DNA from 4 places in the Sphingobacterium hotanense genome. Region 4 is predicted to be linked to each of the others. Evidence: riboswitches for the same ligand, from Rfam matches in the RefSeq annotation. Region 4 holds a riboswitch; each other region holds the start of a gene.
What was found. Region 4 has a riboswitch for S-adenosylmethionine ahead of metE (5-methyltetrahydropteroyltriglutamate--homocysteine S-methyltransferase). Riboswitches for the same ligand answer to the same signal wherever they lie in the genome.
Positions count from the first base shown of each region.

Region 1 (7,610 bases), 2.2 Mb from region 4:
TATCGGTCGCAAGATGATGGATGTGCAAGGTCTTGGTGATGAGACAATAGAAACTTTCTATCGCTTAGGCTTGGTTTCTAAGATTTCAGATCTATATGCATTGAAAGATCATCAGGATAAGCTAGTAGGCTTAGAAAGATTTGGTCAAAAGTCTATCGACAATATGTTAGCCGGTCTGGAGGCATCTAAACAAAAGCCATTTGAAAAAGTATTGTTTGGCTTAGGGATTCGTCATATCGGCGAGACAGTCGCCAAAAAATTAGCACAGCATTTTAAGAATATCGATGCTATCGCGGCAGCATCTGCTCAAGAGATTGAATCAGTTCCGGATATCGGTTTCCGTATTGCGGAGAGTGTACATTTTTACCTGAACCAGCCCGAGCATTGGGAAGAGATTGAGAAGTTGAAAGCGGCGGGTCTACAATTTGAAATAGAGGAGAAAGAAATTGTGCTTGCCGGCGACGGTCTTTCTGGTCAGACGTTCTTGATATCAGGCGTCTTTGCCGACTACTCTCGTGAAGAGCTTACAGCACTGATTGAATCGCATGGTGGTAAGATGCTCAGCGGGATATCCGCGAAATTGAACTACCTAGTTGCCGGGGATAAGATGGGGCCATCGAAATTGGCAAAGGCTGAGAAGCTGGGCGTACCGATTATTTCGGAAGGCGAGCTATTAGCAATGATTAACAAATAGAATACATACATTAAATAATTATATACGAATGAATGAGCTTCAAGGAGCAGGTGTAGCCATCGTTACACCTTTTAATGCAGACGGATCTGTGGATTATGAGACCCTGGGTAGGCTGATTGACTACCAAATTCATGGGGGAATTGATTACATCGTTTCTTTGGGAACAACTGGCGAAACAGCCACATTGTCGAAGGAGGAGCGAAAGCAGGTTTGGGCATTTACTTCGAAGCATGTAGATAAACGCATTCCCTTGGTTGCGGGCATTGGCGGCAATAACACCATGGAAATTGTAGAGCAGGTTAAGAATTTCGATGTATTGGATTATATCGCAATTCTATCGGTATCTCCATACTATAACAAGCCTACGCAAGAGGGAATTTACCAACACTATAAAGCGATTGCTGAGGCCTCTCCCCTTCCGATTATCTTGTACAATGTACCGGGAAGAACGGGCAGCAATATGACCGCTGCAACTACCGTTAGACTAGCAAATGATTTTAAGAACATTATTGCTATCAAAGAAGCGTCAGGCAGTTTTGCACAGTTCAGCGAAATTCTACGTGATAAGCCAGCAGATTTTATGTTGATTTCAGGTGATGATCCTGCTACCCTGCCAATGATTGCTTTGGGAGCCGTAGGTATTATTTCAGTTGTTGGAAATGCTTATCCAAACAAGGTATCAGCGTTAGCACACCTATGTTTAGAAGGTAATTTTGAGCAAGCGAGAATTATACATTCAGACCTTCTTCGCATTACCGACCTATGTTTTATCGAAGGTAATCCAGCAGGGGTTAAATACATCCTGAAGCAAAAAGGATTTGGTGAAGACACGGTTCGTTTGCCACTCGTTCCGGTTGGTAAGCAGACGCAGGAAGGCATAGCTCAGGAAATCAAAAAACTTTCTTAGTATTTGTTTCTAAATAATTTGCGGAGATACAGCTACTAATGGATTTCTTTTCGCGTAAAGTTTTTATTTTAGGTATCTTTTTTGCGGATTGCAGACAAATAAATATAAGAACATGGAAACCACAACAAACCAACAGCCTAAGAAAGGTGGATCAATGATCGGCAAGTTTATCAGCTGGACGCTATTAATTGTTGTCCTAATCGTTGCAGGTTGGGTCTATTGGAATTATTACAATGTTTTTGGCGAGGGCGTAAAATCCGGCGTCTTGAACTATGCTGTTAAGAAAGGTAATATATTTAAGACCTATGAAGGAAAACTGATTCAAGAAGGCTTTGGCGCAACTAAAACCGGTACAGGATTAACGAGCAATCAGTTTGAGTTTTCTGTGGAGAACGATTCTATCTATCGTATTCTGGAAGTGAACAGCGGAAAAGTATTCGATCTTCACTACAAGGAATACCGTGGTGTATTGCCATGGCGTGGAAACACGGTCTACATCGTCGACCAGATTATCCAAATGCGCGATTTAAAACCTGGTTCTTATTAAGCTGAGGCTATTATCAGATTGATATTTTTGCAAGCTTCTGAGTTCGATATTTTCAATACTTATCGAATTCAGAAGCTTGTTTATTAAAAAAACATTGCATAATTGATTTTAGCAATGTATATTTGCGCAGTGCCGAGCAATTGGCACCTAATCAAAACCCTTCAAAACGATTGGTCTTGATTTATAAAGAAGTGGCGAGAGACTGGCTCAAAGACCCACTGGCAACCTTCAATAACGATTGAAAAGGTGCCAATTCCTGTCCAAAGCAATTAAGCTGAGGAGCATATAAATGACAAAAGACTATGACTTCAACATTTACAAATTCTTTTATTGGATTTTCTAGCGGCAAACCTGCTAGCAACTCTTCTTATACTATCTTTTTCGTCGTGAACACCTGTTCACGAATGCGATAGTCGTCGGTATTCCCAGATTCCTTGGATAAGGAATCCTCATACCTCTACATGACGACCAAAGCTTAGCGATTAAAGAACAGAATTCATTATTTATCATTTTAAAAAATTACAACAATGGCTGATATTAAGAACTTAAAATTTGAAACATTACAGGTACATGCAGGACAAGAAGTAGACCCTACTACTGGTTCTAGAGCATTGCCTATCTACCAAACATCGTCTTACGTATTTGAAAATGCAGAGCACGGTGCTAATCTATTCGCATTAAAACAATTCGGAAATATTTATACCCGTATTATGAACCCGACAACGGATGTGTTTGAAAAGCGCATCGCTGCATTGGAGGGAGGTGTTGCAGCAGTTGCTGTTGCTTCGGGACAAGCCGCACAATTCATCGCTTTAACGAATATCTTAGAGGCAGGTGACAACTTTGTATCGGGTGCAAACCTATACGGTGGTACATACAATCAATTTAAAGTTTCATTTAAACGTTTAGGCATCGAAGCCCGCTTTGCAGAAGATACTGATGCTGATAAAATTGAAGCTTTGATTGATGATAAAACAAAAGCTATCTACGTAGAGACTATCGGAAATCCGAGCTACAACATCCCGGATTTTGAGCGCATTGCTGCTGTTGCGAAGAAGTACGACCTTCCATTAATCGTGGACAATACATTCGGTGCTGGAGGTTATTTGTTTAAACCATTGGAGCATGGAGCGAACGTTGTTGTTGAATCTGCAACAAAATGGATTGGTGGACATGGTACTAGTATCGGTGGTGTCATCATCGATGGTGGTAACTATAACTGGGGAAATGGCAAATTCAAACAATTCTCAGAACCTTCAGAAGGATATCATGGATTAGTTTTCGCTGATGTATTTGGTGAGAATGGTCCTTTTGGAAACATACAGTTTGCAATTAGAGCGCGCGTAGAAGGCTTGAGAGACTTCGGCCCTGCCCTATCTCCATTCAACTCTTTCTTATTGGTACAAGGCTTAGAAACCTTGTCATTACGCGTTCAGCGTCATGTTGATAACACCTTAGAGATTGCACAATGGTTGGATGCGCATCCACAAGTGGAAAAAGTTAGCTACCCCGGATTGAAAAATCACCCATATCATCAAAATGCGCAGAAGTATTTAAAGAATGGCTACGGTGCTGTTTTATCATTCACTGTTAAAGGCGGTGTTGAGAAAGCAAATGACTTCATCGATGCTTTGCAATTGATCAGCCACCTAGCGAATGTTGGGGATGCGAAGACGTTAATTATCCACCCTGCTGCAACAACGCATCAGCAATTAAGTGCTGAAGACCAAGCTAAGGCTGGCGTACTTCCAGGACAACTAAGATTATCGGTAGGTATTGAGCATATCGACGATATCAAAGCAGATCTAGAACAAGCTTTTGAGAAAATCAAGTAGGTATAAGCACCAATTGATTGCAAATAAGATTACAAAAACGAAAAAGAACACTAAAAGAATACCATGAGTAAAAAACTTGTTATCGGGATGTTTGGGTTCGGCGTTGTCGGCCAAGGATTGTACGATATTATCAAGACGAAGGATTTAAATCTAGAGATTAAGAAATTTGTTATCAAAAATCCCGATAAGAAAAGAAGCCTTCCTGCTGAACTATTCACTACCGATGCAAACGCTATATTAGAAGATCCGGAAATCAATACCGTTGTTGAGTTAATTGACGATGCCGATGCTGCATTCGAGATCACAAAGCGCGCCTTATCATCTGGCAAGAACGTCGTGTCAGCAAATAAGAAAATGATTGCTACACATTTAGAAGAGCTCGTTGAAATTCAACATCAGCATGGCACTTCGCTATTATATGAAGGTGCGGTTTGCGGAAGTATTCCGATCATCCGTAATCTTGAAGAGTATTATGATAACGAGTTGTTGCACTCGGTGAGCGGAATTTTCAATGGATCCTCGAATTACATTCTTTCTAAGATTTTCAATGAAGATCAAAGCTATGATGTTGCTTTGAAGAAAGCACAAGATTTGGGTTTTGCAGAAACCGACCCTACATTAGATGTTGGTGGTTTTGATCCAAAATTTAAATTGGCAATCGTTGCTTCGCATGCTTATGGGCTTTATATCAATCCTGACGAAATCTTAAACTTAGGTATTGATACGCTGGGCGATGCGGATATTCGCTATGCGCGCGAGAAAGATTATAAGATCAAGCTGATTCCATTGGCTAAGGAGGTTGATAATCATCAGGTGGTATTATATGTTCTGCCGAAGTTCATCAAAAAGAGCAATATCCTGTACAATGTAGAGAATGAATATAATGGTGTATTGGTGAAAGCAGCGTTTGCGGATGAGCAATTCTTTTTAGGAAAAGGCGCTGGCGGTCACCCGACGGGTTCTGCCGTACTATCGGACATCACAGCATTGCGCTATGATTACCGTTATGAATACAAAAAACATCTGGACGCACAGCAGGTAGAGTACACTAAAGACTATACAATCACCGTATATTTCAGATATGATGACGAAGATGTATTAGAAAACATCAATTTTATCAATATTTCTGAACGTTTTTACAGTGAAAATCACAAATATGTGATTGGAACTATAAATATTCAGGAGATTATTGATAAAAGAGCCGTAATTCATCAGCAAGGAAATTTCATAGCCGAAATAATCTAAAATTGAAAAGGAGAAAGCGCAATAAATATTGCGCTTTTTTTTTGTCATCACAAAGGCATTATGCGCGCAAAGGCGGAAACATTTCTAAAAATCAAGAAAAGTGACATGGTTTTTGCTTAATATATTTACTATATTTAGAAATAAACTTTAAATCTTGAGTGTTATGAGAAAATGGAATGTGTTGGCATTGTTGAACTTGGCGACTATAAGCCTCTTTGCGCAGGATAGCACCGCGGAAGTGGCAACTTCGTCTAACTCAACATTTGTCGTGATCGGTGTGGTTTTATTAGTGGTCGTGATCTTTATGCTCTACCGAAAACAAAAGAGAAAATTCAACGACTAAGAAATATAAGTTAACAACAAAGGCCTCGCAATGCGAGGCCTTTGTTGTTTTATGTTCTAATCTCTTTTTAGACCAAACTTTTCAATCTTGCTATACAAGTGACTACGCTGTATATCAAGATCGTCTGCTGTCTTAGAGACATTCCAGTTGTTCTTCTCCAATTTATACTTAATGAACTCGCATTCCGAGAAATCTTTGAAATCTTGGAAAGAAGTAAATTGCTCGAAATCAAACCCTTCGCTTGCATCAGAAGATCCATTAGACTTTGGTGCTTGCGACACACTCTCTGGATTAGCAAACATACGAACGTCATTCTCCGTAATCTTCTTATCACATAGAATAATAAGACGCTCGATCATATTGCGAAGCTCGCGGATGTTACCTGTCCATGGCAAAGCTTGCAGTGCTTTCATTCCATCTGGAGTAATGGTCTTCACCGGCATGCTGTATTCAGCACATATCTCTTCACAAAATGCTGTTGCTAATGTTGGGATATCATCTTTACGCTCTGTCAATGAAGGTACATGAATTAGGATCACGCTCAAGCGGTGGTACAAGTCCATACGGAAGTTTCCGTCTTCAATTTCCTGAAGTAGATTCTTATTGGTCGCCGCGATGACACGCACATTAACATCTATCTCCTTCTCTCCACCGACGCGTGTGATCTTATTTTCCTGTAATGCGCGCAATACTTTAGCTTGCGCAGATAGGCTCATATCGCCGATCTCGTCTAAAAAGAGCGTTCCGCCGTTCGCCTGTTCGAACTTACCGATACGTTGCTTCACGGCTGAAGTAAATGACCCCTTCTCATGTCCAAACAATTCAGATTCGATCAATTCTGAAGGAATAGCCGCACAGTTAACCTCGATAAGAGGAGACGCCGCACGCATAGACTTCTCATGCAACCAACGAGCAACAAGTTCCTTACCAGCACCATTGGCACCCGTAATCAAAACTCTAGCTTCCGTAGGAGCAACTTTATCAATAGTGTCTTTAATCAAGCTAATGCCTGAGGAACTACCTAGAATTTCTTTTGTTTTGGAGAACTTACGCTTCAAAACTTTGGTTTCCTTTACTAAGGAACCCTTTTCCAGCGCATTTCGAACAGTTATTAGAAGACGATTAAGGTCTAAGGGTTTTTCAAGGAAGTCAAAGGCACCTTTACGAGCTGCCTCAACAGCAGTTTCAATTGTACCATGACCGGAAACCATAATAAACGGAACGTCGGAGAATTCCTTCGCGGTGCTCAACACCTCCATACCGTCCATCTTGTTCATCTTGATATCACAAAGAACAAGGTCAATTTTTTCCTTTTTTAATATTTTGAGTCCATCTTCTCCGTTGTCGACATCCAACACTTTATAATCTTCGTATTCTAAGATATCACGTAAGGAACTACGTATCGGACGTTCATCATCGATGATTAAAACTGTGGTCATATTATCTCTTTCAAGTTTATCGGTAAAAATTAAACATTAATTAAAATAGAAGCAAACTTTATAAGCCGGGTTCTGTATCCATTGCTGGATTTCTATCATTTATCTAGGCTTGCATTCACACACAAGCTCAATCAACCTACCCATTACGAGTACCCGAAGGTAGAAAACGAGCAGCCTTCTAATCTCGCAACCTATTTGGTCTTTCAACACACGAGGTTTACCGTAATGCATGTCGCCATACAATACCGTGAGCTCTTACCTCACGTTTTCACCCTTACCCCTTGTGAGGCGGTATATTTTCTGTGGCACTTGCTGTCTATTGTGAAATAGCCTTCCCGTTAGGAAGCGTGTTGCTCTTTGTTGCCCGGACTTTCCTCTTTCCTGCTTTTATACAGAACAGCGATAGAACCAGTTTGCTTCAATATGCAAAAGTAGGAAAAATATGCATACAAAGGTTTATTTAGATTTTCGAGACAATACAGCTCAATAAGAAAAATAGTTGAATAATATTTTCATTATCTGTAGCGGTAGGATTACCAATATCGTATTACTACAAAACATTAGTCGACGATTGTTTTATTTAGTTATTAGTATTTTAAC
Region 1 is NZ_CP030848.1:3,116,224-3,123,833, forward strand. Features, by position in the region: gene ligA (NAD-dependent DNA ligase LigA) at 1-694, shown strand, start outside; gene dapA (4-hydroxy-tetrahydrodipicolinate synthase) at 723-1,601, shown strand; gene DSM08_RS13175 (hypothetical protein) at 1,714-2,148, shown strand; SAM riboswitch class I at 2,327-2,440, shown strand; gene DSM08_RS13180 (O-acetylhomoserine aminocarboxypropyltransferase/cysteine synthase family protein) at 2,676-3,983, shown strand; gene DSM08_RS13185 (homoserine dehydrogenase) at 4,047-5,228, shown strand; gene DSM08_RS13190 (LPXTG cell wall anchor domain-containing protein) at 5,392-5,571, shown strand; gene DSM08_RS13195 (sigma-54-dependent transcriptional regulator) at 5,628-7,010, opposite strand; RNA gene rnpB (RNase P RNA component class A) at 7,056-7,429, opposite strand.
Region 1: linked by a shared signal. The riboswitch ahead of DSM08_RS13180 (O-acetylhomoserine aminocarboxypropyltransferase/cysteine synthase family protein) and the one ahead of metE (5-methyltetrahydropteroyltriglutamate--homocysteine S-methyltransferase) in region 4 are both predicted to bind S-adenosylmethionine.

Region 2 (7,610 bases), 1.1 Mb from region 4:
GGGCTTTAAATACCCCTCTTTCTGCATTTGCCCCAATACGACATTGCGGCGACTTAAAGCATTCTTAGGATTACGAATCGGATTATATAGGGTTGTACCCTTCAACATACCGATAAGTACGGCAGCTTCGTTCACAGAGATCTCCGATGGCAACTTATCGAAATAGCGTACAGAAGCAGATTTAATTCCGTAGGCATTATTGCTAAATGATACCGTGTTCAGATACATCGTAATGATCTCTTGTTTACTGTACTTATTTTCCAATTTGAATGCCGTCATCCATTCTTTGTACTTCGTCACAATAATTCCCACGCCGGGAATTTTGCCTAGCAGGCCTTGTGAATCTTTGTAACGAGTTCTGTATAGGTTTTTCGCTAACTGCTGTGTGATGGTACTCGCCCCCCTATCGCTTCCACCTACCGTAGACAAAACCCCTGCAAATAGACCAATGACGTCGACGCCATTGTGCTTATAAAAACGGACATCTTCTGTCGCGATTAATGCGTTAATGATATTGGGAGATATACTATCGAAAGGAACCGGATCACGATCTTGTTTGTAATAACGACCGATGAGCACGGAGTCTGCGGTATATAATTCAGAGGAAACGTTTAGGCTGGGCAACAAAATCTCTTTCTTCGTGGGAGATGCTCCAAACAGGCCTAGAAAGTTGATTTGTACCGCGCAAGTAAATAAAATAACGAAATAGATAATTATCAGTGCGATACGCAAGAATTTGTTTTTAACCCGTTTAAACATGAGGTAAATATGAACAAAACTTTGGAAAAAACTGTATTAAAACGCTTAAAAATGTACTTAGGTTTAAAAATTAACGAATTTTAACAGTTCGCTTTTTGAAGCACATTTCTCCTTGTGAATGAACAAGTATTGCCGCAAAAATTATACCTAAATCCAATTCCCTAAAATAATATATTGATCTTCATTAAATAATAATCGCTATTTTTACCATGATTTATAATCGGGGACATGTTAAAACAAACGTTACAGCAGAAATTATTACAAAAATTATCGCCTCAGCAGATTCAATTCATTAAACTTCTTCAAGTACCAACGGTATCGCTTGATGCCCGTATTAAAGAAGAATTGGAAGAAAATCCTGCGCTAGAAGACGGCAGTTTGGCCAATATGAATGAGCCTGTCGAGGAATATCCTGACAAGGATCCTGACGATGATTTTAACGCAGAAGAAAGCAACTACGAAGATGAATTTTCTGTAGATGAATATATCCAAGAAGATGATTATAAGGATTATGGTGGTGGTTATGATTCGGATGATGATGACAACAAGAAGGAAATGCCCATCGCTATCCAAGATTCATTCTTCGAGAACTTACAAAATCAGCTTGATTTGTTAGCTCTTTCCAATAAAGATTATTTAATCGGCCAACAGATTATCGGCAGTTTGGATGACGACGGATATTTGCGTCGCCCCATCCCCTCATTAATTGACGATTTAGCATTCTCGCAGAACGTTATCGTTGAAGAGAAGGATGTGGAAGAAATGTTGCGCATTATTCAGGAATTTGACCCTGCGGGTATTGGAGCACGAAGCTTACAAGAGTGTCTAGCGATACAATTGCGCAAAAAGGATCAAGAGAACCCGATTATCCAAAAGGCTATGCAGGTGGTTGAAAACTACCTCGAAGAGTTTACAAAGAAGCATTACGATAAAATCGAAAAACAATTGGGTGTCAACTCCGAAGAGCTTCGAGATATCGTCAATGAAATCCTTAAACTAAACCCAAAACCAGGTGATTCAGGAGCTGCAGCAGGAAAACAGCTTCACATTATCCCCGACTTCCATATCAGCAATAATGATGGTGTGCTGCACCTGACACTTAATGGCAGAAATGCACCCGAGCTGCGTGTATCCCGCTCTTATCAGGAAATGTTTGAACATTATGAGAAAGCGGAAAAGAACGATAAGAAGATGCGCGAAGCGGTACAGTTTGTAAAACAAAAACTCGACTCCGCAAAATGGTTTATCGACGCTATCAAACAACGGCAGCAGACACTCCTAAAAACCATGAACGCCATCATGGAATATCAATATGAGTATTTCTTAACTGGAGACGACCGTATGCTTAAGCCTATGATTCTGAAAGACATAGCAGACCGCATTGAAATGGATATTTCAACTGTATCCCGCGTTGCAAACTCCAAATACGTACAAACAGAATTCGGAACCTTCCTTCTTAAATCTTTCTTCTCCGAGGCTATCCAAACAGAGTCTGGCGAGGAAGTATCGAACAAGGAAGTGAAGAAAATCCTTGAAGAGTGCATTGCCAACGAAGACAAAAGAAAACCGCTTGCCGACGAGAAACTTACCGAAATCTTGAAAGAAAAAGGATATTCCATCGCTCGTAGAACAGTCGCGAAATACCGCGAAGCAATGAATATCCCGGTAGCAAGGTTGAGGAAGGAATTGTAAGATAGATATTAGATTTTAGACATTAGATATTAGAGCAAGGCGCCGATAAGGCGCCTTTCTTTTTGATCTTTTGTTTTTGAAGAGATAGGAGATATTTTCTTCAATTGATTTGAAGGGAAGGAAAGTTTGTCTTGGATTAGAAGAAGGAAGGTGAGTTAGTTCTGAACCAGGCAAGGAAGGATACAAAGATTCGCAGGATCCTGGCCATCCTTACATCCTTTTTTTCCTGGTTCAAGACAACATTTCCAACAAACACGACATCAGCCCCTATCCTGTCCATCCTTTTATCATTTTTTTCCTGGTTCAAGACAACATTGTCAACAAAGACAACAACACCAGCTCACCCCTCCTTTGGCTCAGACCCAATTCAAAGCCCTTTCAAAACCCTTTATTAACCCAATCAAGACCGCTCGGAAAGGGTTATGATATGGTTATAAAAAGCTTTTGATTAGTAGCATATTGCTACTTGTCCTTACTCCTCCTATTTAACCACTTAAGAACTGCTTTAGAGGACTCTAAAAATAATTTTTCACAAAAATTTGGATTTCTAAAATAATATCTACTAAATTTGTAGAGTATTCAGAATTGCGATAGCAATACCAACCGAGTGAAGACACCGCGGTGGTAAAACAATACGGGTATCATACCAAAATAAACGCAGTTGCTTTATTTAACCCTTTCTGAATGCAATTATGGTTAAACCCTTTTAATTCTTAATTGTATGTCAAACACAAAACCTTTACAACAGCACCTTGTAGAACAATTTAACAACTACTCTACTCAAGAACTTGTCATTCTCAACAACGATATCGTCAAATCAAATTGGGGCAAAAGTAAATCTGTTTTCCGCTCTGCCCTATTATCGGCATTATCGAAAAGAGGAATCGATCTTTCCGAGATTATCTCGAAAGAAGATGGAATAACATTGATTCAGCGAGTAGCAGTGCGTTTGGAAGCCAATAGAGTTATTGCTATTTAGGATAGTAGTTAGTATTTAGTAGTTAGTATTTAGACCTGGGGCGGAATTAGATGTAGGAAATTAGGCATTAGACTAGTCTATGAACTAGGAAGGGAAGGATTTAAGAATTAACAGGATCGAATCTAAGCTCTATTGTCTGATATCTAGTGTTTAGTCTGAACCAGGAAAGGAAGGATAAAAAGATATACAGGATCCTGTATATCTTTTTATCCTTCCTTTCCTGGTTCAAGACAAACTTTCTCTTCTTTTCTACGTCGGAAGCCAATACGCTACTATCTCACATCTAATGTCTTACATCTAATTCCGCCATAGGTCTAAATACTAACTACTAAATACTAATGCGAATTAAGGGTTGAAATATATTGGAAAAAGCTTCTTAAAAAGAGGGGTGAAAACTTGCATAAAAGCCTGATTATCAGTATACTTATAATGTTCCTTACGCATTATTAAACAACATGATCAATCAGGCCAAGGCTCTAAAATTAATAAAATTATACCAGTATGTGTGTGATAAATATGACAGTGAACTGCAATATTACTGTCAGCGATTTTCAAACAATAACAAACCTGACTTTACTGATCAGGAGGTTTTGACCATCTATTTATTCAGTGTGCACGAGGAACAGCGGCTAAGGATCAAGCAGATTCATAAATTCGCCTCGGATTATCTGATGGATTGGTTTCCCAAGCTAACTTCGTACGTAGCATTCAACACCCGTATCAACCGCCTTTTTGATGTTTTGAGATCTCTCTGTCAGTCAGTTGTAGAGGACTTTGCTCCAGAAGAGTGCTCCAGAGAATTTTCCCTACTGGACTCTATGCCCATCATAACCTGCAGTGGGACTAGAAGGGCAAAGGTAGCTCTGGAGATAATGGATAAAAGCTTCTGCTCAACGAAGAGGCTTTGGTATTTTGGATTAAAACTTCATGCGCTCAACAGCTATAACAAATCCACGCTGCCTCGTCCGGAAAGCATAGTAATAAGCAAGGCATCTGAAAGTGACCTGAACATATTTAAGGAGAATTGGGCATCCATCGCAGGTAGGACGTTCTTTGGTGACAAGATATACCGTGACGCCCCATTCTTCGAGTGGTTTTATAAAGAAAAAAAATCAATTATGTATACTCCGATAAGGGAAACCCAAGGAAAACCGGATTGTTTAAAAAACAGGGATCGTGCTTATAATGATCTGTTTTCAAGAGCAGTATCTAAGGTAAGACAACCAATCGAATCCTTTTTTAATTGGATAAATGAAAAAACACAGATACAAAACGCAAGTAAGGTCAGATCTACCAAAGGACTATTAGTACATGTGTTCGGTAAATTAACAGCCTGTTTCATAAAGCCTATTTTCAACCCTTAATTCGCATTACTAACTACTAGCTACCACTAAGCGCATACAACGCAAACGTTCCTAGCCAGTGTGAGCCCATGTAATCATCTTTTGCGGAGATATTTCCGATAGAAAATGCGATATGGTTTTCGGCAATTGCTTTCAGGCTTTCTAGTTCTGGAATTTGTTTTACGATTCCAAATAAGCAGGCAGCACGGCTATAGTTTAGACCATCAAGGTGAACCAATTTACCATCGGTACGATCTTTTACAACGGCAGGTTCTAATTTAAAGTCTTTATCAAATAGAACGGGCATAAAAGTCTTTAGCCAAGCATTGTATTCTTGCTTATCCATAATTTTGCTCATCAGAAAAGCTTCTTCCATGCAAGGAGAAAGGAAATCATTTCCGCTTGGTTCATAAGCAAGGTTACAATTAACGTCCTGCTTGAAATAACGAAGGCTACGTTCTTTGATCACTGCTTCGAAGGATCTATCTCCCACGGTGCGCGCGTAATCTAGCGACAGTGAGAGTCCGAAGGCTGTATTGTCGTGCTGTCCGGTTCGTATTGGGTAAACTTGCTTTGGCAAATATTCCTTATAGCGATTTACCAAAAGATCTACCAACGGTTGTAAGGCCTGCTCCCATCGCTTGGCATCCGGATCATTCCAGGTATGCAGCTCTTCCTGCAATTTAAAGAGCCATGCCCATCCATAGGTACGCTCGAAACCTAAGTTATTCTTATCTTCAAAAAAGGCTTTCTCGATGACCACATTTTCTGGAGTAATATGCTGATTAAGAACCTGGCGGACCTCACCGTTGGCATCCAGCTCCGGAAACTGCTTCATTAACTTCACGATAGACCAATATCCATGAACAGACGAATGCCAGTCGAAGCATCCGTAAAACACAGGGCGCAAGGCTTTCGGAGTCTTTAGATCGGCATCTGAAGCAATAACCTGCCCCAATTTATTAGGGTATTCGATCTGTAAGCAATGAGTGGGTAGAGCAAAAATATCTTTAGCTAGGGTTGCTGTAAGATGAGTCTTTTCAATTTCAGTTTTTTCTTTTTTATCGGTTTCTGATTGACAAGAAGTAAAAATACCAGATATCAATACTAACCCTAAAATTGTTGTCCGTATATGCATTTAATTTGGCTTTATATTTGAGTTATAAGCAGTAAATTTATAATAATAAAATAAAATAAACCAAAACATGAACATCACAGATTTAATTTCCGGCAATATCGGTTCCCAAGCTGTAGATAGCATTTCCCAAAAACTAGGCGTAGACAAGGATAAAGCGCAATATGTTGTTGCGGCTGCAGTGCCTTTGATGATGTCTGCTTTGAACTATAACGCAAACAAAAGTCCAGAGCAAGCTAATGGTATTCAAAACGCAATCGATAGCAAGCATAACGGCAGTATCTTTGACAATTTGGGTGCCTTGTTCAACCAAGGTCCTACGGAAGACGAGGATAAGATCGTAAACCATATGTTCGGTAGAAATACCGACAATGTTAAAGAGACGCTATCTGCAAAAACAGGATTAGATATTAAAAAAATTGCAGGTATTTTAGCTTTAGTAGCTCCCCTAGTTATGGGTTACTTAGGTAAAAAGAAACAAGAGTCTGCTGGCGAAACAGCGTCTACGGGCGGTGGTATCGGCGACTTAATTGGAAGTGTGCTAGGTGGTGGTGGTTCAGGTGCGGCAGCAGGCGGTTTAGGCGGTATCCTTGGCAATATCCTTGGCGGTGCCGGTGCTAATAACTCTCAGCCAAATGTTGGCGGTGGACTAGGTGATCTTGTAGGTGATTTCTTTAACCAAGATAAAGACAAAGAGTCTAAGGGTGGTATTCTAGATGCTTTAACAGGCATGTTCGGAAAATAAGACATTAGTACATACATTTGTAAGACAGGCTGTAGCAATAAAATGCACAGCCTGTTTTGCTTTTTCTATTTCTGTCGTTTTTCAATGACGTTCATGAAGTTTCCTGTACGTTATCATTCTTGAAAAGTGAAATCTTGCACAAATTAAAACGATAATAAATAGTCCCTGAATTTGAATATTTCGCTCTGATTTTCCATTATCTTTGGGCAAATGGAAAACAAAATCAGTTTTAAGAATGATTATTCTGAAGGTGCACACCCACGAATACTCGAAGTTTTGTCAGAAACGAACTTACAGCAAGAGCCTGGATACGGTTATGATTGTATTAGCGAAAAGGCGAAAACATATATCAAATCGCATCTAGCAAACCAGGATACGCCTATCTATTTTGTTTCTGGAGGTACGCAAGCCAATGTATTGGTGATTAGCCACTTATTAAAACATTACGAATCGGTAATTGCTACAGATACGGGTCATATCCACGTACATGAAACGGGCGCAATCGAATACGCAGGGCATAAAATAAATACTGTTCCCCATATCAATGGGAAGCTGACGGTAGAAGGAATTCAATCGGTATTGGATCTCCATACCGACGAGCATATGGTTAAACCCGCGTTAGTTTATATTTCACAAACAACCGAACTGGGAAGTATCTATTCGAAAGAAGAACTTCAAAGCATTTCCAATTTGTGCAGGGAAAAGGGACTAAAACTGTTTATCGACGGCGCAAGAATGGCATCGGCACTATGCAGCGAAAAGGTTTCTTTAGAGATTCGCGATATTGCTAAGTATGCAGACGTCTTTTATTTAGGTGCGACAAAGAACGGGGGCTTACTTGGGGAAGCAATCGTGTTTGCGAATCCTGAGCTTGCGGAAGGCTTTTCTTACGCATTAAAACAAAAAGGTGCGTTGATGGCAAAAGGCCGTTTATTGGGAGCGCAATTTTATACGTTA
Region 2 is NZ_CP030848.1:1,869,185-1,876,794, reverse strand. Features, by position in the region: gene DSM08_RS07680 (penicillin-binding protein 1A) at 1-759, opposite strand, end outside; gene rpoN (RNA polymerase factor sigma-54) at 988-2,451, shown strand; SAM-I-IV-variant riboswitch at 3,022-3,115, shown strand; gene DSM08_RS07670 (5-oxoprolinase) at 3,173-3,430, shown strand; gene DSM08_RS07665 (transposase) at 3,886-4,794, shown strand; gene DSM08_RS07660 (DUF2891 domain-containing protein) at 4,811-5,911, opposite strand; gene DSM08_RS07655 (DUF937 domain-containing protein) at 5,979-6,653, shown strand; gene DSM08_RS07650 (threonine aldolase family protein) at 6,864-7,610, shown strand, end outside.
Region 2: linked by a shared signal. The riboswitch ahead of DSM08_RS07670 (5-oxoprolinase) and the one ahead of metE (5-methyltetrahydropteroyltriglutamate--homocysteine S-methyltransferase) in region 4 are both predicted to bind S-adenosylmethionine.

Region 3 (7,610 bases), 120 kb from region 4:
TTCTGCACCAAACTCTCCAGTCCTTGTGCATACAGATTCGGCTGCACATAAGAATCATAGATAAAATTAGAGTCGGTATCAAAGTAATCAAGATTCTTGATATCCGTCCATTTGAACTTCTCTACCGCATTTGTATAGATTGCCTCTGTATTGATCAAAGTAGCGTCATCAGCCTGTTGACCAACTTCCACCGGCATCAAACGGTAAACTAGCCCTTCCGATGCTAAATACTTATCCATCCCCATGAAAATATCATTAGGTGCCTGCTTCACAAAGTAAATCGGTCGCTCCCAATTATTATTTTCCAACAAGCCCATTAGGCTCAGCTCTGCACGCGACACATAATTCTGATTGTAATCCCACTGCATATATTCCGGAATAGCGTTTTCCCACTCCTGCGGTACTACCTTATTCTTCAACACCTGCTCTCTATCAATCTTCAATTGCAGTTTCTTCGTCGGCATGACATTCACATACTCCCCAGACTGCAATTGCATCATATTCTGTTGATTATCCGAAAGCATAATATCCAATACGGTCTTCACATCCGTATAACCCTCTACCCCCATATCAAACACCTGAATACCATCCCGTTGTCCACGCTTCACCTTATCATAAGCAAATCCCAATGGCAATGCTTTCGACTCGTTAATGTCGGTTAAAGCCTGCTCCACATACCAATCAGACTGCAGATAACCATAATTCAACACCCGTACATCCGGTCTAACACCTTCTACCTCCTGCAAATACCACAGCGGGAAAGTATCGTTGTCCGCATAGGTGAATAGGATTGCATTTGGCGCACAAGAATTCAGCATGTTCATTGCAAAATCTCTGGTCATCATACGCTCCGATCGATTGTGATCATTCCAATTTTCCTTCAACAGTAAAGTCGGAACAGCCAGCAAACAGATAGCAGAACTTGCCAAAGCTAAGGTCTTCGCCGGAACCTTCACTAATTTCGTTAACAAGTCCACAACAGCAACTACCCCTAATCCAATCCAGATCGCAAATACGTAAAATGATCCCGCGTAAGCATAATCTCTTTCCCTAGGCTGATTAGGCGTCTGATTCAAGTAAATCACGATTGCCAAACCAGTGAAAAAGAACAGCAATCCCAAAATAGCCGTATCCTTCTTGCTCTTCTTCAACTGCCATAATATCCCAAGAAAACCAAGCAATAAAGGCAAGAAAAAATAAGTATTCCTGCTCGGATCCTTTAACATGCTATTTGACAAATGCGACTGTCCAGGCAAACGGAGATTATCAAGAAATGTGATTCCCGACAACCAATTGCCCGCATAAACCTGCCCCTGACTAGGCACATCGTTCTGACGCCCAACGAAGTTCCACAGGAAGTAGCGAGCATACATATGGTTCAACTGATAATTGAAGAAGAACTTCAAGTTATCGCCCATACTAGGCGACTGCCCCTCAGGAATATTTAAATACTGACGGTAAAATGCCGTATGTTTATCGCTATATATCCGTGGGAACAACATCTCTTTATCATAAACATAGCGGTTATTGCTGCTGATCCTGGTATAGCGATCCGCATCCTTTCTATAGGTCGAACCGGACGTCATATCAACGGGACGCGCATCAAAAGTCTGCCCTTTAAATAAAGGCTCCGATTGATATTGCTCCCGACTTAAATAACTCAATAAATTGAAGGCATTATCCGGATCATAGTTGTTCAAAGAAATATTCGTTTGTGCGCGAATCAATAACAGGCTATAAGATCCGAATCCTAAAAAGATAAAACTCAAACTCAACAGCGCCAAATGCATAATCGGCTTTGCTCTACGAGCAGCATAATAAAGCCCGAAAACAATCCCAGCAACTAAAAGCACTATAAAAAACGCCACACCCGATCCAAACGGAAGTCCCAAACTATTGACAAAGAAAAGGTCGAAATTAGCAGCAAAGCGAACGCTATACTGAATAACGCCCCATAGCACAAATGCTAAGGCCAGTACGCCCCAACCTAAGGATTTAGCAATCCCCTTCCACTCGACCTTGTTCGTCCTGCGGAAATATATCATCAAAGCAATCACCGGAATAGTCAGAAGATTCAACAAGTGCACCCCGATAGAAAGCCCCATTACATAGGCAATCGCCAATAACCATTTATTACTATCCGCTTCATCTGCCCGTGCATCCCATTTCAACGCCAACCAAAATACAACGGCAGTACATAGTGACGACATCGAATAAACCTCCGACTCCACTGCCGAGTACCAGAAAGAATCCGTAAAACTATAAGCCAACGAACCCACAATCGCGGCTCCAAAAACCTGATACAACTTTACCGAGGTCCATTCCCCATCGCTCAGAACCAGTTTCTTCGCAATAGCACTGATTGTCCAAAATAGAAATACAATCGTCAAACCGCTGCAAATTGCTGAACCGATATTCATCCAATATGCCGCCTTACTGACATCGCCCATTGCAAAATTTGAAAACACATTCTGTATCATCAGAAACAAGGGTGCCCCAGGTTGATGAACAACCTCTAACTTATGTGCCGAAGCAATAAATTCGCCCGTATCCCACCAGCTACTTGACTTTTCAACGCTCATTACATAAACTATTGTTGCCAAGATTCCACAGCTCCAGCCGAGAAGGTTATTCAGTTTTTGATAGCTCATAAGAGTATAGGTTAGTAATTCCGAATAAAGATAAACTGAAAACCAGAAACTGCGCTTCGCTTAACAAATTTTAACAGAAATTAAGCCCCCCAAACCACTCGCCCAATAAAATATTAAAAACAATCAATCAGAGTTCCCCAAAAACACCAAAATCAAAAAACCAAGACTCTCGTCTTGGCTCCTGTATCTTATAGCACAAAACCGAAATCTAAATCATCGGCTCCACGCTCTAATATCTAATGTCTAAAATCTATTATCTAACTCTAATATCTAAACTAATTTTTCTACAATCTTCTTCGTCGGTCCCGGATTACTCATTGTATAGAAATGTAGTACCGGCGCGCCAAACTCAATCAGTTCTTTACACTGTTGCACTAACCACTCCTCGCCTACCTGGCGCACATCCGCATTAGTCTTACATGCATCCACAGCATCGCTCAATTCCTCAGGGATATCCAAGTGAAAGATTCGAGGAAGCGTAATCAACTGATTCTTCGTTGTCAGGGGTTTCAAACCCGGAATAATCGGAACATGGATACCATGCTCACGACATTTCGTCACAAATTCCTTGTACTTCTCCACGTTGAAGAACATTTGCGTAACAATAAACTCCGCACCCATTTCCACCTTCTTCTTCAACCATTTAAAGTCTGTATTAAAGTTTGGTGCCTCGAAGTGCTTCTCCGGATAGCCCGCCACTCCGATACAGAAGTCGGTCTTTGCCGAGCTCTCGATATCCTCATGCAGATAACGACCATTGTTCATATCAACGACCTGCTCCAGAAGATCCGTCGCATAGGCATGACCACCAACCGTCGGTATAAAGTCCGAATCACCTTTTCTCGCGTCTCCGCGTAGTACCAACACATTATCGATACCCAAAAAGTTTAAATCGATCAAGGCATTCTCGGTCTCCTCTTTCGTAAAACCGCCACAGATCAAATGCGGAACCGCATCCACCTTATACTTACTCATAATCGCAGCACAGATAGCAACAGTGCCCGGACGCTTACGATAGGCAACACGCTCTAATAGACCACTGGAATGCTGTTTATACAGGTAATCCTCGCGATGGTAAGTAACATCGATGAAAGGCGGATTGAACTCCATAAGCTCATCCATGGTCTTGAAAATACTCTGAATTCCCTGTCCTTTTGCCGGTGGCAATAACTCAAATGAATATAGGGTCTTACCCTGTGCGTTCTTAATGTGGTCTACGATTTTCATAAAATTCCTTTAGGCTTAGAGAAAACACAGCGATACCTGAGTTTCAGCTTATCTTTCCCTATCGGGGTAGAATTTAGCACCTTGTCAAGGGACAGGTTGCTAAGGCTTCAGCGGGTCTAGTCCCTCTGCCTTTCTCTATAAGCGAGGGCTAATATCGCTAATAGAAGCAAGAACTCAAAATGAAAACCAGAAAATAAAATGGAAAAATATCGAAAACGCCGTTCTACTGCTCGAAATACATATCGATCAATCCCTCAGGAAGACGAAGTACAACAACCTGTTCCTCAGGATCTATGCCTACAATGAAGTTTTCGTTCAATGGGAACATCACTTCCGTGCCATCCATATCGACCGTAGCGATGAACTGCTGCGGCATCTCTTGTACCTGTGTAATCTCCCCAAGCTCACCTTCTTCCTCTTCAATTGCCATGTAACCTACTAAATCCGTGTAACGGAAATCATCGGGATCGCGCTCAGGCTTCTGATCTAGCGGCAAATACATTTTCTTCTTGATCAAAGGCTGGGCCTTATCAATATGATCGATGTCCTCAAAAGTAGCGTAAGCCGTACTATTGTTGTGCATCTTCAACGTATCAACGAAGTAGGGTACTAACTTCTTATTCACCTCGAGAAACAATACATCAAAATCCAAATCCATATAGTCCTCAAATTCAAAGAATAATTGCACCTCCCCTTTCAAGCCGCGGGTTTTACTGATGTAACCTATATAGAATGTTTGATCGATTGTCATAGCATGAATTTAAATACAAAAGTACAGAAATAATCGGACAATAAAACGCCTAAGGCACGCCGCTGCAATACCGTCCAATTTAACAATTAGGAAAATCAAAAAACAATGAAAATCAGGCAAAATGACAGGGATATAATTAATTGATACATAGTTGTTGAAGCAACTTAATGATATCAAAAATGTTACTATTTACATGAAAAAGCCATTTACACGATGTTGCATATGCAATCGTTTGCATGAAAATACGCAAACGATTGAGTTCAAAAATGATATAGCATTCTATTTACAAAAAGTTAATATTGCCGCAACAATACTAAATTGTGTAGCCAAGATCTACTTTTATTAAACAAGACGCTTATGTGCAAAAAAAGATTATCCAGGGCATTTCTTGCCAGTACGTTTTACCCAATTACATCGGTACTGACATTAGCCCTACTTACCCCAGATGCTGTGTTAGCATCTAACCTAAAAGAATCCAGTTCTATTCATGCCCTTGCTTTTCAAGAAGTAGTTAGTGGTACTATTAAAGGTGCTACAGGACCATTAGCCGCTGTTACCATCAGCGTGAAAGAAGATCCAAAAATCATCTCTTCAACAGATGAAAATGGAGCCTTCTCCATCAATGCTAAAGTGGGCCAAACCTTAATTATCTCCGCTGTAGGCTATGAAAAAGTAGAACGTAAAATCGAATCGAATAACATGAATATCGACTTGGAAGAATCTGTAAATTCTTTAGATGAAGTCGTTGTAGTGGGTTATGGTATTCAACAAAAGAAAGAAAGCTTAACTGGTGCATTACAAAATGTGAGCGGCCAAAAACTTAGAGACGTAACGACTCCATCGGTGGAGAACATGTTGAACGGTAAAGCTGCTGGTGTGTATGTAGCGCCAAGTACCGGTAGACCGGGAACCCGTGGTGCTGTTGTTATCCGCGGACAAGCATCGGTAAACGGTGTTACTAGCCCACTATGGGTAATCGATGGTGTAATCGTAGGGTACAGCCCAGGCGATTTAAACCCCGATGATATCGCCAATCTAACCGTGCTGAAAGACGCTGCTTCAACTTCACTCTACGGATCGCAAGGAGCCAATGGTGTGGTAGTCGTGACGACAAAAGCACCTAGATCGCAGAAAATGCAACTTTCCTATTCTACGAAATTAGGCTTCAACCAATTGACGAATGGAAATATGCAAATGATGAACGGTGCAGAATTATATGATTACTTCGCATCTTTCCAAAACGCAAGTGACATCAAATTCCCGAGATGGAATGAAGAGTTAAGAAACTCAAACTTCGATTGGTGGGATGTCGCAACTCGCAACGGATTCACCCAAAACCACAACATTTCCCTACAAGGCGGTAATGAAACTTTACAATCTTACCTTTCCCTAGGATATTACAATGAATTAGGAGCAGTCAAAGGTTTTGACTACGACCGCTACAATATCCGTTTGAATACGGTTTACAAGCCATTCGAATGGTTGAGCATCAAACCTTCGATCGTTGCCGCACGTAGAGGTACCGACGATAGACAATATGATACAGGTGCGATGGTGACTAACCTTCCTTGGGATAGCCCATATGATGCGGATGGAAGTTTAGTACCACACCGCTACAGCGGATGGGTAAACAATGCAAGCACGAACTACTTATACGACTTGCAATGGAACAAATCTGCAACCACTAACTATGAACTACAAGGTAACTTCGACTTTGATATTCGATTAACAGATTGGTTGACATTCGCATCGGTAAATAGCTACCGCACGAACTTATATTCTTCCTCAGGATACACAGATCCACGTTCCAATGGAGGTGAAAGTGTGTTAGGCCGTATCACAGAATATCGTTTAGACAATACACGGCGCTATACGAACCAATTATTGCGCTTCAACAAAACGTGGGACAAGCATGCAGTTAATGGTATTGTTGCCTATGAATTCAACGATTTCAACGAAAAGATTATTGATATCTATGGAACAGGCTTCTTACCTGGCTTCGAGGTGTTGGACGTTGTTGCTAAACCAGAGCGTACAAAAGGTTCAATCAACGAATGGGCAACTCAGTCTTATCTTGCCAATGCAAACTACGCATACGACAACCGCTATTTAGCGCAAGCGTCCTTCCGTAGAGATGGTGCTTCCAATTTCGGTACCGACGTAAAATATGGCAATTTCTTCTCCATCAGTGGAGCATGGAATATCCACAACGAAAGCTGGTTCAATGTTGATAAAATCAACAACTTAAAACTTCGCGCAGCATACGGTTCTGTAGGTAATAAGCCAACATCATTATATCCACAGTACGACCTTTATGCAATCACTTCCCAATCAGGCTACAACGGTACACCGGGTGCTTTAATTAACCAAATCGGAAACCCGAACCTACAATGGGAGAACACCTATACTGCAGGCGTAGGAGTAGATGCGGGATTCTTCAACAATCGCTTACGCCTAACCGCTGATTACTACAACAAAACGACAGACAACGTATTGTTCCAAGTTCCGGTAACAGGCTTAATCGGGGTTACATCGATTTGGAGAAATGTTGGTGAAATGCAAAATAGAGGTTATGAATTGACTATTGGTGGTGATATCATCAAAAAAGGAGACTGGTTATGGAGTATGGACCTCAATTTAGGACATAACAAAAACAAATTGACCGACCTTTACAAAACCTTGCAAAACGGCGAATTGATCTCAAAACCTATTATTGCGGGCGACAACTCCGGCATCGCGGGTTCGGCACAACGCCTATTAGAGATTGGCGCTCCTGTCGACACCTATTACATGATCGAATGGGCTGGCGTAAATCCAGACAACGGTAAACCAATGTGGTACAAAGATGATTTGGACGCTGAAGGAAATGTAATCGGCAAAAGCAAAACAGAAAAATACGCTGAGGGAACATACCGTAAAATGGGCAAAGCAGCAGCAGACTTATTCGGCGGATTCGGAACGTTCGTAGCTTACAAAGACTT
Region 3 is NZ_CP030848.1:684,230-691,839, reverse strand. Features, by position in the region: gene DSM08_RS02785 (glycosyltransferase family 117 protein) at 1-2,651, opposite strand, end outside; gene DSM08_RS02780 (methylenetetrahydrofolate reductase) at 2,922-3,878, opposite strand; SAM riboswitch class I at 3,924-4,022, opposite strand; gene rimM (ribosome maturation factor RimM) at 4,102-4,629, opposite strand; gene DSM08_RS02770 (SusC/RagA family TonB-linked outer membrane protein) at 4,987-7,610, shown strand, end outside.
Region 3: linked by a shared signal. The riboswitch ahead of DSM08_RS02780 (methylenetetrahydrofolate reductase) and the one ahead of metE (5-methyltetrahydropteroyltriglutamate--homocysteine S-methyltransferase) in region 4 are both predicted to bind S-adenosylmethionine.

Region 4 (7,610 bases):
GAAACCTTAGCCTCGCTAAGGTTTTTTTATTTTCTGAAACTGTCTGTTCTCAAAATCCAGCAAGAACTTTCTTTCCTGTTGCTGTTTCAATAGTAAGATGAAAGTCTTAGTATGCTTTCCGCTCATTGATAAAGATTTGTTATATTTCATAAACCAAAACAACCCTTATGAAGCATACTTTTTGGAAACACGTGTTTTTGCCATACATCCTATTAAGTTTCACCATTATGCTGCTTTTGGGATTGATATTTGCAGCTTTTGCGATGGGAGGGAACTCTTTTTGGCCTTCCTGGGCTATGTGGATCGTTCCTATCGCAGTTAGCATTGTTGCCATTTGGTTCCTCCGCGATCGCTATTTTAAGGACTTATATCTCGGGCGACACCACTTTGCTCAAGTTTATGCCGTCGACGTTTTCCTTTACGTATCGCTATGTTTAATTTCTGTGTTCATTTTTATTCCGACGGGCAAGAGCATTCGTTATAATTTAGCGGATGTTGTTCGTCTAGAATCGGTAAATGATATTAAGCCTTATGAATCATTTGACTTTATTGAGTTGAACGATTGGCATGTAGACCGTATGCGTGTTATTCCCTTTTCCTATTTCGAATTTGCGGGAGGTGCTAACTTGGGTAAGGTCGAATTAAATACGCTGTTCGTTGTTCCCTTGTTTTCCAAAAAAGATCCATATTTGACGACCGCCAAGGCTTGGATGGGATTTAAGTACACTGACTACGTCTCGTTCATAAATGTGATTCGCGGTAATCAAGAAGACTTGGATGAACATTTACGTCGTTCATATAATCACTTCAAGATGCGCGATATTAGTGATTTTGCGTATTTGGAGGCATTGCCTAAGAATAAAGTGCGCAATATGTTTCAGGCGCTGGCAGCTACGCATACCTATTATAATAGCAAATACGATAACGTGTATGTGGGGCAAGAAGTCGAACGTGATATTCTTTCGTTATACTATCTACAGTTTACGCTATTTCTGTACCTGATTTTTGGATTACCTGTTGCGCTGTTATTCAGTTGGCTGATTTATCGTGTACAAAAGAAAAACGAGCTGCAAGAGCTCGCTACAACATAATTTTATTGATTTCTTTTGAATACCGATTCGCCTGCTACAAAGGTTTGCAGGGTTTTGATGTCACGGAGTTTTTCAGGAGCCGCTTGCATGATGTCTTCATCCAGGATAACGAAATCAGCGTCTTTACCTTTTTCAATACTTCCTCTTTTCTTTTCTTGGAAACAAGCATAGGCTGCCCAGATGGTCATTCCACGTAAAGCCTGCTCTCGGGTGATGGCATTCTCGAACTGAAAACCGCCTTTCGGGAAATTATTCTTATCGACTCGAGCGACTGCAGCGTGGAATCCATATAAAGGATTGTAATGTTCCACGGGAAAATCGCTCCCTAATGCTAGCAATCCATATTGTTCCAATAAATCTCTGTAGGCATAGGCGCCTTTCATACGGTCATGTCCCAGGCGATCTTCCGCCCAATACATATCTGATGTGGCGTGCGTAGGCTGCACCGAAGGGATGATGGAGAACTCTTTAAATTTCTTGAAATCACCGGGTGCAATGATTTGAGCATGCTCAATACGCCATCTACGATCTTTGGAATCCTTCAGATATTTACCATAGGTGTCCAAGATCAGGCGATTTGCCGAATCCCCAATTGCATGCGTATTTACTTGGAAGTTGCTTTTCGCCAACTGCTTGATCAAGTCGTCAAATTCTTCCGAGCTCTGCAAAAGGAAGCCGTTCGTCGGCGAGTCATGGTAGGGGTGTAGTAAGCAGGCGCCCCGTGATCCTAGGGCTCCATCTGCCATTAGTTTAAAAGAGCGAACAGTCAAACGTTCAGATTCAAATGTGCCGGAGCGAAGGTAATTCTTAACACTTTTAGGATTGGAAGCCACCATCGCATAATTTCGGATCTGCAGGGAGTCGGCATTGTAAAAGACCTTCAATACATCGATCTGTTGTTCCGTCAAGCCAGCGTCGACTATGCTTGTTAGACCGACGGAAAACAGGGAGTCCTGTGTTCTTTTGAGCATTTTTACCAGTACTTCATTATTCTGTTCAGGGATATGCTCGCTAACCAGTTTCATCGCATTGTCCAATAGGATACCATCCAATTCACCCTCTTCGTTAGAAGAAATCAGTCCGCCCTCGACCATAAATACACTGTCGATAGAAGCAGCAGCTAAAGCTTTGCTGTTGACCAAAGCGGCGTGATAATCAACGCGAGAAAGAAAGATTGGAATATCGGGGAAATATTTGTCCAACGAGTCTTTTGTTGGGAATTGCTTGTCGGGCCATAAGTTTTGATCCCAGCCATTGCCAATGATCCATTTCTTATCCGGATTTGCCGTTATATAAGTTTGTAATCTAGAGAGGAGTTCGTCGTAGGAGGCCGTCCCTAAGAGGTTGACCTCGTCCATAGCATCCGCTAGAAGGAAGAAGTGTCCGTGTGAATCGTAGAAACCAGGATAGACGAATTTACCGGCAGCATCAATCTTTTCTTTTGCATCGTATTTATTCAATAAATCCTGTGAATTACCACGATCGATGAATACACCGTTATTTATAGCAATCGCTTCGACCGTTCGAAAAGAAGAGTCTACCGTGTACACCTTTGCGTTGTATACGATTAAGTCGATCTGCTGATTGGTGGTGCAGGAAAACAAAAGTGATATACTGAATAGTATGCAAATATAAAGGCTTGCCTTTCTCATAATTATTGGTTGATTGCTAAAAGTACAAAGAAAAGTCTGTAAGAAGAAAAAGCTTCTTTTAATTTTAAAAGAAGCTTTTTCAGTATTCAAAATTCAAAATACAAAGATTGTTAGCAGTATTCGTCAAATGCTGCGACTAAGTTGTCAGCGATCATTTGAGCTGGACGGCCTTCAATCATGTGTCTTTCTATCATGTGCACTAATTGTCCATCTTTAAATAATGCCATTGCTGGAGATGATGGAGGGTAAGGCAACATGTATTGGCGTGCTTTATCTACCGCGTCTTTCTCCATACCTGCAAATACCGTAACCAATTTGTCCGGATGTTTAGCATTTTTAACTGCAGCTTTCGCAGCTGGACGAGCATTTGCTGCCGCACAACCACATACCGAGTTTACAACAACGAATACTGTTCCTTCAGAAGGAATCGCCGCATCCACTTCTTCAACACTTTTTAATTCTTGGAATCCTGCGTCTACAAGTTCTTGACGCATTGGAGCTACTAGATATTCTGGGTACATTTTCTTTACTTTTTAGTTTATGCAAATATAGGCTTAAAACTGAGTTACGTCAAGCAAGGTTCCTCAAGTTAATGTCAATTTCTGTAGGTATAATGCTATTGTATTTTGAATTGACTTGGCTATCAAGTAATTTTGTACCGCAAAAACTAAAATAAAGATTATTTATGTCATCATTAGAAACTACCTACGTACCTTACAAAGTGAAAGATATCTCTTTAGCCGAATGGGGTCGTAAAGAAATAGAATTGGCAGAAGCAGAGATGCCAGGATTAATGAGCCTTCGTAAAGAGTTTGGTGCTTCTAAACCATTAAAAGGTGCTCGTATCGCGGGCTGTTTGCACATGACGATTCAAACTGCAGTGTTAATCGAAACATTGGTAGAATTAGGTGCGGATGTATCTTGGTCATCATGTAACATCTTCTCAACACAGGACCATGCTGCTGCGGCGATTGCTGCTGCGGGAATTCCGGTTTATGCTTGGAAGGGTATGAACGAAGAGGAGTTTAACTGGTGTATTGAGCAGACTTTGTTCTTTGGCGAAGAACGTCAGCCTTTAAATATGATTTTAGATGATGGTGGCGATTTGACCAATATGGTGTTCGATCAATTTCCTGAGTTAATTGATGGCATCAGAGGTCTTTCTGAAGAGACTACAACTGGTGTGCACCGTTTATACGAGCGCATGAAAAAAGGAACATTGCACTTGCCTGCAATTAACGTGAATGACTCGGTTACAAAATCGAAATTTGATAACAAATATGGCTGCCGTGAGTCTTTAGTAGATGCGATCCGCCGTGCTACTGACTTAATGTTGGCCGGTAAGGTTGCGGTTGTAGCAGGCTACGGAGATGTAGGTAAAGGTTCCGCAGAATCTTTACGTTCTGCTGGAGTACGCGTAATCGTTACGGAAATTGACCCTATCTGTGCGTTGCAAGCGGCAATGGAAGGCTACGAAGTGAAGAAAATGGCTGATGCGATTGTTGAAGCAAACATCGTAGTAACCACAACAGGTAATAAGGATATCGTTCGTCCGGAACACTTCAAAGCAATGAAAGATAAAACTGTAGTTTGTAATATCGGACACTTCGATAATGAAATCGATGTTGCCTGGTTAAATGACAACTACGGATCTACTAAAGTGGAAATCAAACCGCAAGTTGATAAATATACAATCGACGGTAAGGATATTATCTTATTAGCCGAAGGCCGTTTAGTAAACTTAGGATGTGCAACTGGTCACCCTTCTTTCGTAATGTCAAACTCGTTCACTAACCAAACTTTAGCGCAATTAGAGTTGTGGACAAACACAGATCAATACGAAAAGCAAGTGTACACACTTCCTAAACACTTAGATGAGAAAGTTGCTCGTTTACACTTAGCACATATCGGTGTAGAGTTAGAAGAACTAACACAAGAACAAGCAGAATATATCGGTGTTACGGTAGAAGGCCCTTACAAGCCGGAAGCGTATCGTTATTAGATATTAGATATTAGACATCAGATATTAGATGTAAGATTTAAGAACCTGCAGCAATGCAGGTTTTTTTGTGGTTTGTTTTGAAGAAAGGAAGGATTTTAGAATTGGGATTTTGTCTTTGAAATAGGAAAGGAAGGGAATTTTGTTTTGAACAGGGAAAGGAAGGATAAAAGGGTGAGCAGGATCGTGTATTACGTTTGATAGTGGATGAATTATATTTTTTATAGGAGACGTTTAGTGAAACGTCTTCTGAAACGCACGATTATGATCTGAATCCCATCATTCTCCACTATACCTGATCCTGTCAATCCTTGAATCCTTCCTTTCCTGGTTCAGAAATAGTATTTAGTAGTTAGTACTTAGTATAAAGAACTATGGTGGGCAATTTGTCCCTCACTTTTACCGCATGCCAAATATCCTGCTCATCCTTGCATCCTTCCTTTCCTTTCTTCAAGGCAAATTCCAATATCTAACATCTAAAATCAATTTCCGCCATAGGTCTAACTACTAACTACTAAATACTAACTACTTTTTTTGTTTTATTCAATTCTTCTCCATATCTTAGCCGTCGCTTATAGAGAAAGGCAGAGGGAATAGACCCGATGAAGCCTTAGCAACCTGTCTCTTGACAAGGTGCTAAATTCTACCTTTGAAAAAGGAATGATAAGCCAAGTTCACTAGTCCTAAGTGGCCTTCTCTAGCAAAGTAAAATAGTAGATTAAAAATTTATTCAATACTGTATGTTATTAACGAACAACTTAGGATACCCACGTGTGGGTGCATTCCGCGAGCTAAAGAAAGCTAACGAAGCTTACTGGGCGAAGAAAATTAGCGCGGAAGAATTATTGCAAGCTGGACTGAAAATCCGTGAAGGCAACTGGAAGACTCAACAAGAAGCGGGTATCGATTTGATCCCATCGAATGACTTCTCATTTTACGATCAAGTATTGGACTTATCTTTAACTGTAGGTGCAATCCCTGCTCGTTACAATTCATTATTAAATAAAATCGATCGCCAATATAACTTAGACTTATATTTTGCGATGGCTCGTGGTTTCCAAGAGGGTGGCGTAGATGTTACTGCTATGGAAATGACAAAATGGTTCGACACGAACTACCACTATATCGTTCCTGAGTTTGTAAAAAACCAAGAATTCAAATTAACTTCTGAAAAATTCTTAAGCGAATATAACGAAGCTAAACAATTGGGTATTGAGACTAAACCAGTTATCATTGGCCCAATCTCTTACTTATTATTAGGTAAGGAAAAAGAATCAGGATTTAACCGTATCGACCTTATCGATAACTTACTTCCTGTATACGAAGAAATCTTATCAAAGTTAGCGGAAGCTGGTGCTCAATACGTTCAAATCGACGAACCTTTCTTAGCGCTTGATATTGATGATGCTACTCGCGCATTGTACGGTAAAGTTTTTGAAAAACTTGCTGCTGCTGCGAAAGGCGTTAAATTAATCGTTGCTACATATTTCGAAGCTCTACGCGACAACGAAGACACAGCAGTTAGTCTTCCGGTATACGCGTTACACCTAGACTTAGTTCGTGGTGAAAAACAGCTTGACACTATATTATCAAAAGTTCCAGCTTCATTGACTTTATCTTTAGGTATTGTCGAAGGAAGAAATATCTGGAAAAATGATTACGAAAACTCTTTAGTAAAAATCAAACAAGCAGTTGATGCTTTAGGTAAAGACCGCGTATGGGTTGCTCCTTCATCGTCATTATTGCACGTTCCATTTGATTTAGATAACGAAAATAACGAAGAGTCGCTTCCTAAAGAAGTTAAAAACTGGTTAGCATTTGCTAAACAAAAATTAGCGGAAGTTAAGGACTTAGCGGTATTAGCAGAAGGTGAAGTTGATGCTGCGACTCAAGAACGTTTCGAAGCTAACAAAGCTGCTGCAGAAAGCCGTCGTACTTCTCCATTGATCCACAAGCCAGAGGTTAAAGAACGCGTTAGCAACATTACTGATGATGATGCAAAACGTACTTCTCCTTTTGACGCACGTAAAGCTGCTCAACAAGCTAAATTTAACTTGCCAGGATTCGCAACTACAACAATCGGTTCATTCCCACAAACGAAAGATGTTCGTAAATGGAGAGCTGATTTGAAAAAAGGAGCAATCTCACAAGAGCAATACGACAAAGAAATCGCTGAAGAAACTGAAAGAACAATCCGTTTACAGGAAGAATTAGATATCGATGTATTAGTACACGGTGAATTCGAGCGTAACGACATGGTTGAGTACTTCGGTGAGCAATTAGCAGGATATGCATTTACTCAAAACGGATGGGTTCAATCCTACGGTTCTCGTTGCGTTAAACCTCCGGTAATTTATGGTGATGTATACCGTCCTGAAGACATGACTGTACGTTGGTCAGCTTATGCACAATCGTTGACTAACCGTCCAGTGAAAGGGATGTTGACAGGTCCTGTTACGATCTTACAATGGTCTTTCGTGCGTAATGATCAACCTCGTTCAACAACGACATATCAAATCGCTTTAGCTATTCTTGACGAAGTTCAGGCATTAGAAAAAGCAGGTATCAAAATTATTCAAATTGATGAGCCAGCTATTCGCGAAGGTCTACCATTGCGTAAAGCAGATCAACAAGCATATTTAGATTGGGCTGTACGTTCATTCCGCGTTTCTTCGTCAAACGTTGATGATGATACGCAGATCCACACACACATGTGTTACTCAGAATTCAACGATATCATTCAAGATATCGCTGCAATGGATGCTGACGTGATCACGATTGAGACTTCACGTTCTCAAATGGAATTATTAGATGCATTTGCTGACTTTAAATATCCAAACGATATTGGTCCTGGTGTATATGATATCC
Region 4 is NZ_CP030848.1:801,419-809,028, forward strand. Features, by position in the region: gene DSM08_RS03250 (hypothetical protein) at 168-1,091, shown strand; gene DSM08_RS03255 (amidohydrolase) at 1,094-2,743, opposite strand; gene DSM08_RS03260 (BrxA/BrxB family bacilliredoxin) at 2,854-3,264, opposite strand; gene ahcY (adenosylhomocysteinase) at 3,429-4,745, shown strand; SAM riboswitch class I at 5,312-5,412, shown strand; gene metE (5-methyltetrahydropteroyltriglutamate--homocysteine S-methyltransferase) at 5,483-7,610, shown strand, end outside.